Regions from separate parts of the Virgibacillus carmonensis genome, predicted to be linked through region 2. Evidence: a T-box and tRNA genes for the amino acid it is inferred to sense, from the RefSeq annotation. Region 2 holds a T-box; the other holds one or more tRNA genes.

Region 1 (8,707 bases), on a different contig from region 2:
CATGTTATTTACATCATTTTTTTCGATGGGTAAGGAACTGATCAAAATAACACACTCTCCTGATGATAACTATACAATCGAGTTGTACCAGGTAGATGCTGGAGCAGCAGGATCATTTGGAATAATGGGGGAATTAAACGGACCCCTTTGGTTTAAAAAACAAATCTACTTTGAAGACAGAGTGGATCATGTTGAGGTTAAATGGGTTAATAATCACACTGTTTTGATTAATGATTATACGTTGAATTTAGATGACTAAGAGGAAAAATAGGGGGAAATTCATACGAATTTACCTAAACCAGAAACAGAGCGTTTAATACTAATTTATTAGTATTGATAACATTTTTAAATGAGTTCTCATTGGAGGAGAGAAATGAATAAAAAAATACATATTTTCGGTGCTTCTGGCTCAGGAACATCGACACTTGGAACATCGTTATCAAATGTACTTCCTTATATCCATCTTGATACGGATGACTATTTCTGGATAAGAAAATTTACAGAGCGAAGAGAAGTAAATGAAAAAAAGAAATTGCTAATGGAAGATTTATTAAGGTATGATAATTTAACTCTTTCGGGAGCGTTATGCGGTTGGGGGGATAGTTTTAAATCCTATTTTGATTTAGTGATATTTTTATGGACGCCCAAAAATATAAGACTTGAAAGGTTACAACAAAGAGAGTTTCAAAGATATGGTAATAAAATATTGGCTGGTGGTAGTAAATATGAGGAATCAAAAGCTTTTATAAAGTGGGCATCCTTATATGATGAGGCCGGAATGGAAGTTAGAAGTAAAACATTACACGAACATTGGATGTCAGACTTAACTTGTCCAGTATTGAGGATTGAAGGAGATTATACAGTCCAGGAACGAATTCAAATTGTCCTAAATTATCTAAGTGAAAACTAAAATTGTTATTGAGTTAATGGATGCTTCCATTAATAGGGTTAAGAGTTGCTATCGCACATTACCTGTCAGAATTTTTAATTATCAATTAGAAAGGTATGTAGGATTTTGGTATATTAACATATCCAGTGATTTTTATAGTATATGTTTATTTAAAACAATAAAGTTAAACTCTGATGAAAAAGTATGGCCTTTTTGTTTATGTTGAATTCGATGTTCAGATATCTTACTTAGGGGTAGGATAAATAAGTGAGGGGTTCTAATAATGATGAAAATAGTACCTCCTAAACCTTTTTTCTATAAAGGCGGAGAGAAAGCCGTATTATTGCTACATTCTTTTACAAGCAACACTATTGATATGAAAAAGTTAGGGAAATACTTGCAAAAGAACAATTATTCTTGCTATGCACCACTATTTAAAGGACATGGTTTAACGGCAGAAGAACTCATCACATATAGACCATCTGATTGGTGGCAGGATGTACTAAACGGTTACCAGCTATTAAAAGATGAAGGTTTTGAAAAAATAACGGTGATTGGTCTTTCTCTTGGAGGCGTGTTTGCACTAAAGGTTGGGCAAGAGTTTGACGTAAATGGTGTTGTGACGATGTCGGTGCCAGTCCGTAGGGAAGTTTCTGCGCTACAAAAGCGTGTCACCTATTATGCAAAAAGATATAAACTACTTGAAGGGAAACATGAAGAACAAATAAATTCAGAAATGAAACTTCTTCAACATATGTCTATTGATTCATTAGTCGAGTTCCAACAGCTAATTGATGTAACAATGGATAAATTAGCCCTTATTAATTCACCAATTAATTTATTATATGGTGAATTAGATGAACCATTGTATAAAGAGAGCGCAGAGATAATTTTTCGAAGCGTTACGACGAATCAAAAAACAATGAAAGGGTATCCGAACTCTACACACTTGATGACATTAGGAACAGACATGAACGACGTGAACAAAGACATTCTTACATTCTTGGATGACTTAGCTTGGTAGTTTTACTGTTTACTAAACGGGTGCTTATCTTGAATTAGGAATTGGCTTGCTTGTTCTAGGCTATCAAATCAAAAAGAATCTCTTTGGTAGATTGTTTTATCGATTTATAATTGAACCATTCGAAGGAGACATTTAAATGAATGATGAAAAAAAGAGCTCATATGTATACATTGCAATTGGTTATTTAGGCATTCTCCTACTAACCATTGCTGCAATGAGAGTTACAGTGTTACGTGATAATCAAATAGGATTTTTTATAACTATATTCGGCTATCTATTGCTGATCAGTTATATACGATTTGTGGAGAGAAAGATTGGGGTTAGTACAAGGGGAAGATTAATCAGTAGGGGTATTTTTATAGCTCTATTAGCAGTTTCATTTTTGCTTTTCGTATAAAAAGGTTTGCAGAATTTCCGGGGGGATTACATATGAAGTTTGTTTTGTTATTTGGGCCACAAGCAGTAGGTAAAATGACTGTTGGACAGGAGTTAGCAAAGATTACTGACTTAAAGCTTTTTCATAATCACATGACAATTGATTTATTAGAGCCTTTCTTTGGTTTTAACCCTGAAATGTGGCGATTATCAACTCTATTTCGTGAGGAGATATTCACGAGTTTTTCAAAAAGCAATAAAAACGGAATGATTTTCACTTATGTGTGGACGTTTAATAAAGATGAGGATTGGAAAGCCGTGGAACAAATGTGTCAGATTTATAGTTCAGAAGGTGCGGAGATTTATTTTGTTGAGTTGGAAGCTGATGTGGAAGAAAGATTAAAACGTAATAAAACACCAAATAGGATGGAGCATAAGCCAACGAAACGAAATATTGAGCAATCTGAACAAAATTTACTTGCAAGTATGGAAAGTCTTAGATTGAACTCAAAAAAGGGAGAAATTGACAGGGAGAATTATATTAGAATTAATAACACAAATTTGAGTCCTAAAGAAGTTGCCCAAAGAATCCAGACAGAATTTCAATTTTGAGAAATAATTTATTTAATGGTGTGTTTGTTGGGGGATCTCTTTGAGAGATAGAGGTTCATTCATAATTATAGAAGAAAATTAAACCTCTTAAGCAATATACAATTCAACATAACTGCGAGTGTAAAACACTTTTCATAAACTAATTGGAAGGGTTGATATAATATGGAACATATCATTCGTGTTATGGGAGTAGAGGATATACAGCAGGTACAACACGTAGCGAAAACGAGCTGGAATTACACGTATGCGGGGATTATTCCTTCCGAAATTCAGGAACGTTTTTTGGAATCTGCTTATAATAACGAAATGATGAATAGACGATTAAGAGGATCTTTTATGTTCGTTGCAAGTGTTAATGGAAAAGTTGTAGGCTTTGCGAATTATTCTCCTGTAAAAGAAGGCGGAGTCACTGAGCTAGGAGCAATTTATATTTACCCGGAATTCCAGGGGAATGGAATAGGAACAGCTTTACTAAATGAGGGAATACAGAACATCAAAGGTGCGAAAGAATTTTATATTAATGTAGAAAAAGATAATAAAAGTGGAACAACCTTTTACAATGCAAAGGGATTTAAGGTTGTATCTGAATTTGATGATGACTTTGAGGGGCATATCTTAAAAACAATAAGAATGGTATTGAAAATATGATGCAATGGCTAATTTTTCTATACTGAAAAGTCTAAGGGCAAAAGTCATTAGATTATCTACTTTTTGAGGCATTATGTAAGACATTAGACTATTAACCTGGTGATGATATTCTTAAATATAGAACGAATAAAGACGCACAAGATAGAATGGACTTAAGGACATGGTATTTGTGAAGTTAAGGGGAAGGGGACTAAAGTGAAGAAAATGATAAAGTATATATTTTTTTCGTTGCTACTATTACTGATCCTGAACGGATGTAGTTCAAGCAACAATGTAAATGAAGATATTTTTCAATTTAAAGATTCCTATGTAGGTGATAATAGTGCAGTAGGAAACATTATAAGGCAATTACCAAATGGTGAACATGTTGAGAGTTTTGAACTTGAAACAAATGAAGAGCCATATGGAATGAGTTTAAAGTACAGGAATATAGAAGCTAGGATCATTGATGATGCTAGTAAAGAAACAGTTATAAATAATGCTACGTTTATTTTTGCTTTGGTCAAAAATGCTGATTGGATCACGTTTGATTTTGAAGGCCAGACTCATACAGTAACTAGAAAAGAATTAAAAGGTTGGTATGGTAAAGAATTAGGCGAATTTACAAATAAAGAAGACCTACGAAAGCTTACACAGGAGTATTTAAAAAATGAAGGTAAAGTAAACGAGTTCTTTGAAAACTAATATGTAATAAACAAGTTGAAAGTGATAAGTATGGGGTGAATTTATGAATAAAGTAGTAATAGATCAGATTGTAAACTGCATGGCCGTACATGGCGGGAATTCGGACATACAGCGAATACAAACCGAGCACCGTTATAAACTTGCCGAGTTCTGGGGTATAGAAAAAGGAAGTAGAGTGCTAGAGATAGGTTGTGGCCAAGGTGACACTACAGCCGTATTGGCGCATCTTGTTGGGGAGAAAGGCTTTGTTCATGGGATCGACATTGCTTCCCCTACTTATGGAAGCCCGCTAACATTAGGTGAAGCCGCTAATTACGTGAAAAAATCAAGGCTGGGTAAACAGATCACGATGGACTTTAATATTGATGTGTTAGCATCCGAAATAGAGTTTCCAGAAAGTTCGTTTGACTTTATTGTCCTATCTCACTGTTCCTGGTATTTTAAATCGGAAGAAGAACTGATCAAAGTGTTAAAGAAAGCCAAAAAATGGGGGAAACAATTATGCTATGCTGAATGGGATACCAGAATTAAGACTGCGGAAGAATTACCACACTTTTTAGCTATCCTTATCCAGGCACAATATGAATGCTTCAAGGAAGATAGCCTTTCCAATGTACGCACATTATTTACCCCAGACGATATCAAGAATATTGCTGGTCTTACAGGTTGGAACATAATGGATGAGCAATCCATTTCATCCACCGCGCTGCAAGACGGTAAATGGGAAATTGAGAACACATTAAATGACTATCAAGTTGAGCTTGATGAAATTAGTAGTATGCCAACGAAATTAAGATCACTGATTAAATCGCAGGTAAACACGTTAGAAGAATTGAGCAAGAACAATGAGGTAAACCCAATGTCCAGTTTTGTGTTTAGTGCAGAATGAATCGTGTTATTTGCAATAAATGTAAAATATCTTGTTGACACAGTATTTCAAAGTAATATATAGTGGAAAAGTAGTAATAAACTTCATACGATTCCGTAGCTCAGCTGGGAGAGCGCTTGCTTGACAGGCAAGAGGTCGTTGGTTCGAGCCCAATCGGAGTCATTAGCACTGTTCCTGAAACCCTTATTAAATAGGGTTTCAGTTTTTTTTATTCTCTTTTATGTGACATAAAAAAGCCTATATGTAGACAAGGCTATCTGCAAAATATAATACAATCTGATCTTCTACAGACGGACCAGTTTGTGAAGATCTTTTCTGAGAATAACTGGATATTCATGTTAAAATATATTAGAGATTGTGAAGAAATGTACTTAAAGTACGCAGTAGGATTGTTGAACAAGATAATGCTAATTTGTATAGGTACTATTAAAGAGTTCTGGATTGGAGGGGACTTTTTATTAAAAAGATTGTGTTTGGAACTTTGGTTTTAATGATATTAGTAAGTTTTTATTTTGTTTATCAAAATCACCAGCAGCTACCTGAAGCAAAAGATGTGTTAAAAGATGTTGGTGATTGGTCTAAACCTATTAATGTTTTGACCATTGAAAAGATTGATGGAGAATGGATAACCTTCTTCAGGGATAGTGGACGGATATACGTAGGGTTCTTACAGCAAAACTGGCTAGGTCGATGGAGCCTCAATGAAAGTTTTGATAATGGAGAAATAATTGGTGAAGCATCTTTTCAACCCAATTCCGAAGAAAAAAATGGTATCGTTTGGGGAGTTTCTGGTCTATCAAAAGGGAATGAACGGCTCTTTAGTATATATTATGGGATGATTTCTAACTCGGATGTGGATAGGGTTACCCTATCAGTTGGTAACGAAAAACCTAAAAATGTTTCGTTTATCGAATCTAATGGAGAACGTTTCTTTTTTATAAAAAAGAGGATGTGGGAACCACTCCATATAAGTTTCAAGCGTTCTCTGAAGGAAATTTAATTGCTCACGAAAGTTAAAACCATTATTATTTCTATTCAACAAACGGGTACTTATCTGAAATAAGAAATTGGACCCTTGTTCAGCTAAAGCAGCAGTTTAATTGATAGACGGCATATGTTAGAATCAGCATAAATCGTGTTGGATTTAGGAGGGTTATTTTTGAAAAAAACATTTGGAATTATTATTTTTTTATCTTTTTTACTAGTTATTGTGGGTTGTGCTGATGAAGGCAAAAATTTAGATAGTCAAAAGCAAATCCAATTTTCATTAAGCCAAACAGGAACTAATGGAAATTGGGAAGTTTCAGATAATATTTCTGGGACCTATTATAACTTAGAAAATTATATTGAATCGGAACATAGTGTTAAAATTGTCACTAATAGCAAAATTGATGAAGAAACAGTATCTGTTTCAATTAAAATCGGAGACAAAACATTAGGGCTAAAAAAGGAAGAAAAAAGTTCAGAAGAAAAGAAACAAACAGTTTTTACAGCGAAAGAATCATCAGAAGGGGTCTATAAACTCAAACTGAACGGGATAACTCGTTTCGATAACAATGAAAAACTGTTGGATGAAAAAATTAAATTGATTATTGAATATGGAGATAAAAAAGACGAACTTCTATTGGATTAGATAATTTATCATTTGTGTCTAACCTCCAATTCAACTAACTGGGCGCTTTAATTCAATAAGAAAAAAGAACCTGATGAATGTAAATGATTAAACGTATCCTATGTATCGTAAGCTCTTTTAAACATAATAAATGCTCCCCTTAGTAACCAAATTAAGTAAAGGGGGAGCATATCATTTTTAGTATTTAGTGTACTTACTCTGCAGGTTGAAAATCTTCAAGGGAATCAACTTCCATATATGCTGGTACTGCTAATCCAATCTTGGTACCTTCATAGCTTGGTCCCAGATCTATAAATTCACCTTCATGTTCCTTATATAAAGCACCATGCGTTGTAGGCATCCATGGAGAAAGAGAAGCATCAGCATCACCTGTTGAAATTGACTCAAACAAAATAGCTGGATCAAGTGGAGTAAGTTTAACGTTGTATCCTTGTTGTGCCAATACAATTTTAGCTACGTTTGCTGTAAATAATTCTGAATTCCAAAGAGATGAAACTAATTCTATTGGAGTACCATCTACTGGATCTACTCCTTCTGTCCATTTTGCAACTGCTTCTTGATTTTCATCCACCCACAGCTGTGCTAACTCATCCATCTCTAATTTTTCTTCATGAGCTGTTAGCAAGGCTGATTCTATGTCTGATACTTCCCAATGGAATCGATCAAGAATCGTATAAGCATTTGGCAGTTCATCTTTTAAGCCTTTTCTAACAATTGTTGCAGCATGTTGTTCCTCTCCAAAGATACCTTTAGGATCCTCTAAGTACTTTAGGTCCCATTTGGCAAACATAAAATGAGGAGACCATGCTGTAATCATAATTGGTTCTTTGTTATTAATAGCTTCCTCTAAGGCTGATAACATTGCTCCTGTTGACGATGTTTGTTGTTGCCAACCATCAAGATTTTCATACTCAGCTATAACTTGGTTATTCAGTTCCGTTTGTCCAGCACCAGGTTCAAGACCTGTAATTGTATAATCCATTTCTTCACTAACATTACCTTCAGTCTGCGGATTTCCATCAGTGGATCCACAGCCTGTAACAATAAGGGATAAGGATAAACTAGCAATCACCCCTAATTTTTTCCATTTGAAGTTAAACATGTTGTATAATACTCCTCCGTTTTACAAATTGTTATTCCTTCAATTTTCATGAACCGTTTTCATCAAGAACAACTTATTTAATGTTATATCTTTTATGTGTATTAATCAAACGCTAAATAAAGTTATTTCTGTACAAATAGTTTGTACAGTTTTGGATAAATAACAATCTTTATGAATAATGAGTTCATTTTGTCACGTTTTTCTCTGTCTTACACCATTCATTCGTATTTTGGTTAGAAATTAATGTTGTTAAAATTTTCTTCTAAACTAAAGCCCCCGTGAGTGGAGTGCAAGCTTGGATACCTTCTGATAAAGGTTATTTAAAGGCATACGTTATCAATATAAAAGAAAGTTAGCATCTTAAAGAGGAAAGTTTATTCATTTGTCGAACTCTTAAAATAAGAAGTATTCTTAAAGGAGTTGATTTCTGTATGAATAGAATTAATCTCATTACTTTAGGTGTAAGAGATATTGGGAAATCACTTAAATTTTATCGTGACATCGGTTTTGAAGCATCGGTCACAGGAGACGAGGAAAAACCTGTTATTGTGTTCTTTAAAAATGAAGGATCAAAGTTAGAGTTATTTCCAATTGAAGAATTGGCAAAGGATATCAATGAAGAAAATCCTCCCGAATTATCAAAAGAAGGGTTCTCGGGTGTCACTCTTGCTTATAATGCGAAATCTGAAACAGAGGTTGATGATATTCTTCAATTAGTCAAAAAAGTCGGTGCCAAGGTTGTAAAGGAGCCGGAAACATTATCATGGGGAGGCTATGGAGGATATTTCAATGATCCTGATGGTTATTATTGGGAGGTTGCTTATGGCTCAAACTGGGAATTTGATGACTCA
Region 2 (8,707 bases):
GAACGGTATCTCCTAAAAACACCATATGATCACGGCTAACATTTGTTATAATAGATAGCAATGGTAGAAAACAATTTGTTGTGTCTTCTCTACCGCCCATACCAGTTTCAATTAATGCAAGATCAACAGACTTTGCAAAGTATAGAAATGCCAGCACAGTTATTATTTCAAATTCTGTAGGATGATTATTCTTCTCATCTAATATGGCTATTACTGGATACATAACATTGAGCAGTTCTATAAACGTTTGTTCATCAATTGGGTTGTCATCGATAAACATATGATTCGTTAAGCCGTTTGAACTCGGAGAAACAAATACACCTACCTTATAATTATTTTGAATAAGAGCATTTTTTATGTAGTGTATAGTGGAACCCTTTCCATTTGTACCGGCAACATGAATGCTCTGGGTTTTTTTCTCGGGATGATCAAGCAATTGGAGCAGGGTATTAATTCGATCTAACCCAGGTTTAATACCAAATGATTTTCGATTATTAAAGTACGTTTCAACCTCCAAAAAATTGTTAAACATATCTTCACCACTGACTTTCGAATTATTTTCATTAAATTAGTATAGCATTGAATCAATTGATATTGAAGGGGATTAGTATTTTGAAAATGAATGGTTGGATTATCTATAATGGTTACTTACGTGGTAGCAAATTCCTCGATTTTGCCGAGTGGTTGCAAGGAGCAGCAAAACGAAAAGAAATTATTACCACAATATGGAAAAACAACGAACTTTTAGCTTATTTAGCTAATCAAAAGCCAACACTACTTTATGAAAAAAGTCACCAATTACCAGACTTTGTTATTTTCACCGACAAAGATATTTACTTAGCAAACCAATTAGAACAGATGGGTATTCGAGTTTATAATAGTGCCGATGCTATCCGCATTAGCGATGATAAAATATTAACGTATCAAGCTTTATCAGCACAGAATCTGCCAATACCAAAAACGATAATTGCTCCAAAGGTTTTTACAAATGATATTGATGGAGATGATGCTGTTTGCCAACATGCCATTCACACCTTGGGCTTACCTATGATACTGAAGGAAGCATTTGGTTCATTTGGTGAACAAGTATATTTAGTCCGTACGGAAATGGAACTGAAAGAGAAAGCAAAATCACTACAAGGGAAATCTTTTATTTTCCAGGAATTTATTGTTTCAAGCTATGGTAGAGATATGCGCTTACATGTTGTGGGAGATAAGGTAGTTGCTGCCATGGTACGGACGTCTTCAGATGACTTTCGGGCAAATGTGACAGCTGGTGGAACTATGAAGGCCTACGAGCCTGCAGACAAGGAAATCTCTATTGCTGTTGCAGCGACGAAAGCAATTGGTGCTGACTTTGCTGGAATAGATTTGCTATTTGGAACAGATGGCAATCCAATTATATGTGAGATAAATTCCAATGCACATATACGAAATATGTACGATTGTACAAATATAAATGTTGCTGATTATATCATTGACTATATAATTGGTATGCAAAAAGGATGACTCCAATGAAGAATCAAGGCTGGTTAATCTATAACCAACTGGATGCCGAGGACAATTCCTCTTATATAATCTGGTTTTTAGAAGAAGCTAAATTACAAGGTCTAGATCTCACGCTAGCTATTAGGGAAAACCTTACAATCGGTATTATCAATGATCAGCGCATTATCTTATCCAATAACAAGCCAATTACTCCACCAGATTTTGCTGTAATAAGAACGGTTGATACTTTCCTAAGTTTACATCTCGAGGGTATGGGAATTCGTGTGTTTAATTCATCATCTATCTCTCAAATCTGTAATAACAAAGAGTTGACTCATCATTATATACATGACCTAGGTATACCAATGGTAGATACTATTTTCATCAACCCATACCAATTACCTAACTCACAAACACTAGAATATCCTTTTGTTGTAAAAGATTCCAGCGGTCGGGGTGGAAAACAAGTTTTTCTTATAGAAAATGAGAAGGATTGGCAAGATTCCATGTCAATCCTATCTTCTCGGACTAGCATCATGCAAACCTGTAACGTTAAGTATGGAAAAGATCTACGCGTTTTTGTGGTAGGAAATGAAATTGTAGGGGCTGTTTTACGCGAAAACTCAAAGGATTTTCGAGCAAATTTCAAACTTGGTGGTTCAGCTACTGCATATCCTTTAGATAATGAGGAAATTAGATTAGTACAAACTATCGTTCAACACTTCCAATTTGATATGGTTGGTATCGACTTTTTATTTGGTAAGGACCAAAAGTTACTATTTAACGAAATAGAAGATGTAGTTGGCTCAAGGACGCTTAGCGCCGTAAGTGATATTAACCTTTTGCAAAAATATAGTGCTTACATTAGATCACAGTTATCGTAAGAAAATAAGGCTGTTTTCTAAAAGATTGTTGTTTTGCGACAAAATCAATAAACTACGATAGTGCGGCAACGCTTCAACTTCCTCGGAAACAAAAACCGCTTCATTGAAAAAGAAAAACACTTTTTCTGCGTGTGATTCCTCTTCAAGGACACTTTCCTTGTCCTGCGGGATCTTCAGCTATGTCTAGCTGCGGCGCCTCCGCTTTTCGGATGAGCGAGGAGGCTCAGCAGCCCACGGAAAGCATCGTATATTTCTGAAGCGGTATGTTATGAAACAATTTTTCGCAAGGATTAAATAGGAACAAAACTTACGTAAAGAGCCTAAGAAAAAAACGGAATTTCATCATTAAAATGAAATTCCGTTTTTATTAATTATTTAACTCCATTAAGCGAGCTTTTACTTTGGCATGTTTTTCTAGATAGTCCTGTTCTTTTTTCTTCTCTTCTGCTACAACTGCCTCTGGAGCTTTCTTAACAAACCCCTCATTTGCTAACTTCTTCTGTACCCTTTCGACTTCCTTATTCCATTTTTCTAATTCACTTTCTAATCTCGTACGTTCTTTTTCGATATCAATCAGACCTTCAAGTGGCAAAAATAATTCTATGCCAGTTACAACTGCTGACATGACTTTTTCTGGAACATCAACAACCGATGCAATTTCTAAATCACTCGTATTACAAAAGCGTTCAATATAGGTTCGATTGAATTCTAATTCCGTAACTGTTGTTGCATCTTCAGCCTGAACAAGGAGCTTTACTTGTTTAGACATTGGTGTATTTACTTCAGCACGTATGTTGCGTACTGATTTTATGATAGAAACAAGTCGTTCCATTTCTTTCATCGCTTGTTCATCATGCAAATCCTTCCGAACTTCAGGCCACTTAGCAACAGTAATGGATTCACCATAGTGTGGTAACTCTTGCCAAATTTCTTCTGTAATAAATGGCATGAATGGGTGTAACATACGCATTGTATTATCTAATACATAAGCGAGTACAGATTGCGTTGTTTTTTTCCTGAGCGCGTCCTCACTGTACAATGGAAGTTTAGCCATTTCGATATACCAATCACAAAAGTCATCCCAAATGAAATTATATAAATGACGACCTGCTTCACCAAACTCATATTTTGCTGTGTTTTTTGAAACCTGTTCAATGGTTTCATTTAATCGCGTCAAAATCCACTTGTCTGCAATAGATTTTTCACCTGATAAATCAATGTCTTCATAAGAAAAATTCTCCATGTTCATCAAACAAAAACGAGATGCATTCCATATTTTGTTGGCGAAGTTCCAGGTAGACTCAACCTTTTCCCAATAAAAGCGGAGGTCCTGTCCAGGTGATGAACCTGTCAATAAAAAGTAGCGCAGTGAATCTGCTCCATATTTGTCGATTACGTCCATTGGATCAACACCATTACCAAGTGACTTACTCATTTTCCTACCTTCCGCATCGCGAATTAACCCATGCATCACCACATCCTTAAATGGACGTTCTTCAGTAAATTCAAGTGATTGAAAGATCATTCGAGCTACCCAGAAGAAGATAATGTCATATCCTGTAACAAGCACATCGTTAGGAAAATGACGTTTAAAATCCTCAGCATCTTCATCAGGCCATCCCATTGTAGAAAAAGGCCATAATGCGGATGAAAACCATGTATCTAATACATCATTATCCTGTTCCCAGTTTTCTATATCAGCTGGTGCTTCTTTTCCAACGTAAACTTCATTTGTATCTTTATGGTACCATGCAGGGATTCGATGTCCCCACCAGAGCTGCCTTGAAATACACCAATCTCGAATATTATCCATCCAATGTAGATAGGTATTTTCAAATCGATCAGGCACGAAATTAACTTTTTCATCTTTTTTTTGCATTTCTACAGACGCGTCTGCGAGTGGTTGCATGTTAACAAACCATTGTGTAGATAAATATGGTTCAACAACAGCGTTACTACGTTCAGAATGACCAACTGTATGGGTATGATCTTCTATCTTGAAAAGCACACCAAGTTCTTTTAAATCATTAACGATTTGTTTGCGGCATTCAAAACGATCCAGTCCTTTGTATTTACCTGCAGTCTCGTTCATCGTACCGTCTTCATTCATAACTAGAACGCGTTCGAGCTTGTGGCGATTTCCAATTTCAAAATCGTTTGGATCATGTGCAGGTGTGATTTTAACTGCCCCTGAACCAAATTCCATGTCAACATAATCATCGGAAATAATTTCTAATTCTCTCCCAACGATAGGTAAGATAACTTTTTTACCTATTAAATGTTTGTAACGATCATCTTTTGGGTGTACTGCTACCGCAGTGTCACCAAGCATTGTTTCAGGACGCGTTGTAGCTATTTCAATAGACTCATCACTATCTTTAATTGGATATCTCAGGTGATAAAAGTGACCTTGAATTTCCTTGTGAATAACTTCTATATCTGAAAGTGCCGTTTTAGTCTTTGGATCCCAATTAATAATATATTCTCCACGATAAATTAAACCTTTGTTATATAGTGTAACAAAAACTTCACGTACAGCTTCTGATAATCCATCATCCATGGTAAAACGCTCACGGGAATAATCAAGTCCTAGCCCCAATTTTTCCCATTGTTTCCGAATATGGCTTGCATACTCTTCTTTCCATTCCCATACCTTATCAAGAAATTTTTCTCTCCCTAAATCATAACGAGATTGGCCTTGTTCTTTCAGTTTTGCCTCCACTTTAGCTTGGGTTGCAATTCCTGCATGGTCCATTCCTGGTAACCATAGCACATCGTATCCTTGCATGCGTTTCATTCTGGATATGGTATCTTGCATGGCGGTATCCCATGCATGACCCAAGTGTAACTTTCCTGTTACATTTGGAGGAGGTATTACAATTGTAAAAGGCTCCTTTTTTGTATCACCAGTCGCTTCAAAATATTTCCCATCAAGCCAAAATTGATAACGGTTCTTCTCAACGGACTGCGGATCATATTTAGAAGGCAGCGTACTTTTTGGTTTTTCTGACATGCTTAGTTCCTCCCTTGAACTGATTTTTTGCAATAAAAAAATCCCCTCATCCTATAAAGGACGAAAAGATTGCTTCCGTGGTACCACCTTTGTTTGCAAGCATAAAAAAGCCTGCACACTCATCACTTTTAACGAATTTCATCCGACTTCTTCTACTGTTTTCAAAGAAGTAGCATCATGGGCGACATTCCAAGTTAATAGACCTAGGAAATTCTCAGCTTCTGTTTCCCTCTCTTAAGGTATTATCCTGTACTCTTCCCATTCATAGCATTTTTATATAATGTTTGTTTATCTATATTACCTATTTATTCCTATAAAATCAAGTATTATTAACATATCTTGCACAAAAACACTATCCTTAAACATATTATAATAAAAATAATTATATATGTGCGTGTTCAAAAAGTCGCCGTATTAGTTCACCGTTTATCATTTGGTGACTTCTTGAACATCCTCTATATATGAAGGGCGTGATAAATATGGCACGATATTATCGGTACAAGATTCCACCTTGGGCAAGACACTGTATTTTTGTTATGGAAAAAGTCACGTTGCCAATTCTCATCTTTCAACTCATGCGGACATTGTTTTTTCCAACGACATTTGATGTGTTCCTGTTAGGTATAATAATCGGTATTTTTATTGCTTTTTACCTAGAATGGATTTAATCCGTATCATCTTTTTCTATAATTAGATTTTTTCTGGACCAACTCAACATTTGAAGTAGAAAGCGGTGCGTTTGCTTAATTAAGATCACGTGTTCTATCATAGATTTTTTAGTAGTTTTAGTTGCATAATCCTCTACCGCTTGAAAATAGTCGGTAGGGTCTAACAAATATAATCCAAGCAAATACATTTCAATTTGCTCTAACTGATTCGCTTTCAAATAGAGAGAGAAATACTCTGTTAGTCTTGTATCCTCCCATTCAAAATAAGTTGCTTGGCATTTAATCATTGACATCACATCCATTACAGCATTACCATGAAAAAATTGTTCATGACTGTTTTGATATAAATGTCTTTTCACTAACAAATGTTTCATATTTTTATATCCATAACACCGAGAGTACTTCCACTCGTTAATTTGTGAAAGTTCATCATTAAATTGTTCAATACGGTTTACCAGCTCATTATATAGATAATCAATATTACGATATTGGGTACACACCAATAGTTCAACAGGTGACATATACCTTTTTTGTTCAAATTCATCGATGTATTGATCAAAACGCTCACGTAATTGGATACATTTTTCATGATATTGCTTAAAGTCTTTTTGTACTTTTTCTTTATCAATTGAAATAGTTTGTAATGTACTGTTATGAACATACCCGACTTTTTGAAATATATCAGGTAATGTCAACTGTTCTCCATATGTATTTATATGCTTATCATTATCCATAGAACTCCCCACATTCGAAACCACTCAGTCCCCTTGCCACAAAAACAAGGGGATAGGTGATTATTGTTTGACTAACTTGCTTTACTTACTTGCTTTGATTTATGGGAATATAGAGTAACTGTCCTTCACTTATGGTTTCATCTTCTAAATTATTTTGTTTGTAAATGTTAAGTGGATTGATTTTATACCTTTGTGCAATTGTGTCAATCGTATCATTATCCTGAACAATACATAATTTCATTTTCGAGTAATTTTCCTCGTCTTGTCTAAACATATTTGATAGATAGTCTATCTTCTCCCCACTAGTTTGTTCTTCTTCAGTATCTTCGGATGATTTAACAGATGGAGTAGGGGATCGATCCGACTCATCCTCGACCAATTCTTCATCATCAAAATCATCTGCTGCCAAATACGGTTCACGAGTGTATGTTTGCTGCGGCTGCGGTTCCACTTTTTCTTCGTTACCTTCTTCAACCTGCTGCTTTATATCAAAACGAAACGTATCTTCTTTTTCTGAAGAAATAACTTCCTCTGGAGAGACAATCTCTTCTGAAGGAAGAACTTCCTCCTCCACCCTATCTTCAACTTGCACTTCCTCCGTTGATTCGACTATATCATTTATACCATTTATAGCAATTATCGATGTCAATCTAAGCTGATTTTGATCAGGTATTTCATAATCAAAGAAATCAATAGATACTGTAACATCATTCATATCATTTACACGGTAAGTAGGAACTGAAATCTCTACAGGAAAACGATGAGAAAAAGATGCTTCTCCGCGCTCAGCTTCAACTACCTGTTCTACATAACGTCGAGTAGAATAATCATCCAAGTCATAGAAATTGTCTTCTCTTGCTTCACCTTCACCTACTCTCTGATATTCCCCATTTAATTCAATAACACCCCTAATGGAAATATAATCATTAAATGGTTGAATGGATATTTCGGGTTCAAGGGATATACCAAGAATTTCTGCAACCCCCTGTCCTCGTTCAAAATATAAGGATTCATTCAACTCAAAACTAAACACCGCATTTTCTTGTGACAAATTACTTCCTCCTTCCTAACACTTAAAAATAATCATATGTTTTATATCACTATATGAAACAAATAGAGATTATATGATTTTTTACACGTAAGGAAAGTATAAAAGTTTTAAGGAAACGTCGGTATAAGAAAAACATGCTACCGATTGTATCGATAGCATGTTTGGTATTTCTATTTATTTATCGCAGAAAACGCATTTCTTATTGCCTTAATTGTATTTTCTATATCTTCATCTGTATGGGCTGTTGAAAGGAATAGTCCTTCAAATTGGGATGGTGGAAGAAAGACACCCTCCTCAATCATGGCCCGGTAATACTGTGCGAAATAATCCAGATTTGATTGTTTTGCACATTCGAAATTATCTACAGGTTCATTGGTGAAAAATACACCCACCATTGAACCAGCACGGTTTATATACAACGGAATATCATAATCAATAGCAGCTTGTTTGAATCCTTCTACTAACGCATCAACTTTTTCATTCAATTCTGTATAGGATTCTCTTGTTAATGCTTTCAATGTTTCATACCCAGCGACCATCGCAAGTGGGTTACCAGACAATGTTCCAGCTTGATAGATCGGGCCAGCAGGAGCCACTTTCTCCATGATTTCACGTTTTCCACCATAAGCACCTACAGGAAGTCCACCACCTATTACCTTACCTAAACATGTTAAATCAGGCGTAACACCAAAAAAGCCTTGTGCACAGTCATAATCAACACGAAAGCCTGTCATTACTTCATCAAAAATAAGGACGGTTCCATGATCATTTGTGATCGTACGCAGTTCTTGTAAAAAGTCATTTTTCGGAGGAACAACTCCCATATTCCCAGACACAGGTTCAACAATAACAGCTGCAATTTCACTACC

What was found. A T-box is a leader RNA that pairs with one kind of tRNA and senses whether it is charged. The one in region 2 lies ahead of AC3G7N_RS05075 (valine--tRNA ligase), so its partner is inferred to be a tRNA-Val.
Region 1: it encodes a tRNA-Val, which carries the amino acid that the T-box ahead of AC3G7N_RS05075 (valine--tRNA ligase) is inferred to sense. The anticodon was not compared.

Annotation. Positions count from the first base shown of each region.
Region 1 is NZ_JBYQFJ010000037.1:7,413-16,119, forward strand. Features, by position in the region: gene AC3G7N_RS18325 (DUF5412 family protein) at 2-259, shown strand; gene AC3G7N_RS18330 (ATP-binding protein) at 374-910, shown strand; gene AC3G7N_RS18335 (alpha/beta hydrolase) at 1,173-1,913, shown strand; gene AC3G7N_RS18340 (hypothetical protein) at 2,050-2,310, shown strand; gene AC3G7N_RS18345 (AAA family ATPase) at 2,343-2,900, shown strand; gene AC3G7N_RS18350 (GNAT family N-acetyltransferase) at 3,063-3,548, shown strand; gene AC3G7N_RS18355 (DUF4825 domain-containing protein) at 3,753-4,232, shown strand; gene AC3G7N_RS18360 (class I SAM-dependent methyltransferase) at 4,276-5,121, shown strand; tRNA gene AC3G7N_RS18365 (tRNA-Val) at 5,211-5,283, shown strand; gene AC3G7N_RS18370 (hypothetical protein) at 5,612-6,121, shown strand; gene AC3G7N_RS18375 (hypothetical protein) at 6,281-6,754, shown strand; gene AC3G7N_RS18380 (glycine betaine ABC transporter substrate-binding protein) at 6,948-7,856, opposite strand; gene AC3G7N_RS18385 (VOC family protein) at 8,288-8,707, shown strand, end outside.
Region 2 is NZ_JBYQFJ010000004.1:205,091-213,797, reverse strand. Features, by position in the region: gene AC3G7N_RS05090 (bifunctional folylpolyglutamate synthase/dihydrofolate synthase) at 1-532, opposite strand, end outside; gene AC3G7N_RS05085 (ATP-grasp domain-containing protein) at 580-1,509, shown strand; gene AC3G7N_RS05080 (ATP-grasp domain-containing protein) at 1,515-2,372, shown strand; gene AC3G7N_RS05075 (valine--tRNA ligase) at 2,740-5,385, opposite strand; T-box leader at 5,439-5,660, opposite strand; gene AC3G7N_RS05070 (YszA family small membrane protein) at 5,865-6,053, shown strand; gene AC3G7N_RS05065 (hypothetical protein) at 6,050-6,787, opposite strand; gene AC3G7N_RS05060 (LysM peptidoglycan-binding domain-containing protein) at 6,873-7,838, opposite strand; gene hemL (glutamate-1-semialdehyde 2,1-aminomutase) at 8,009-8,707, opposite strand, start outside.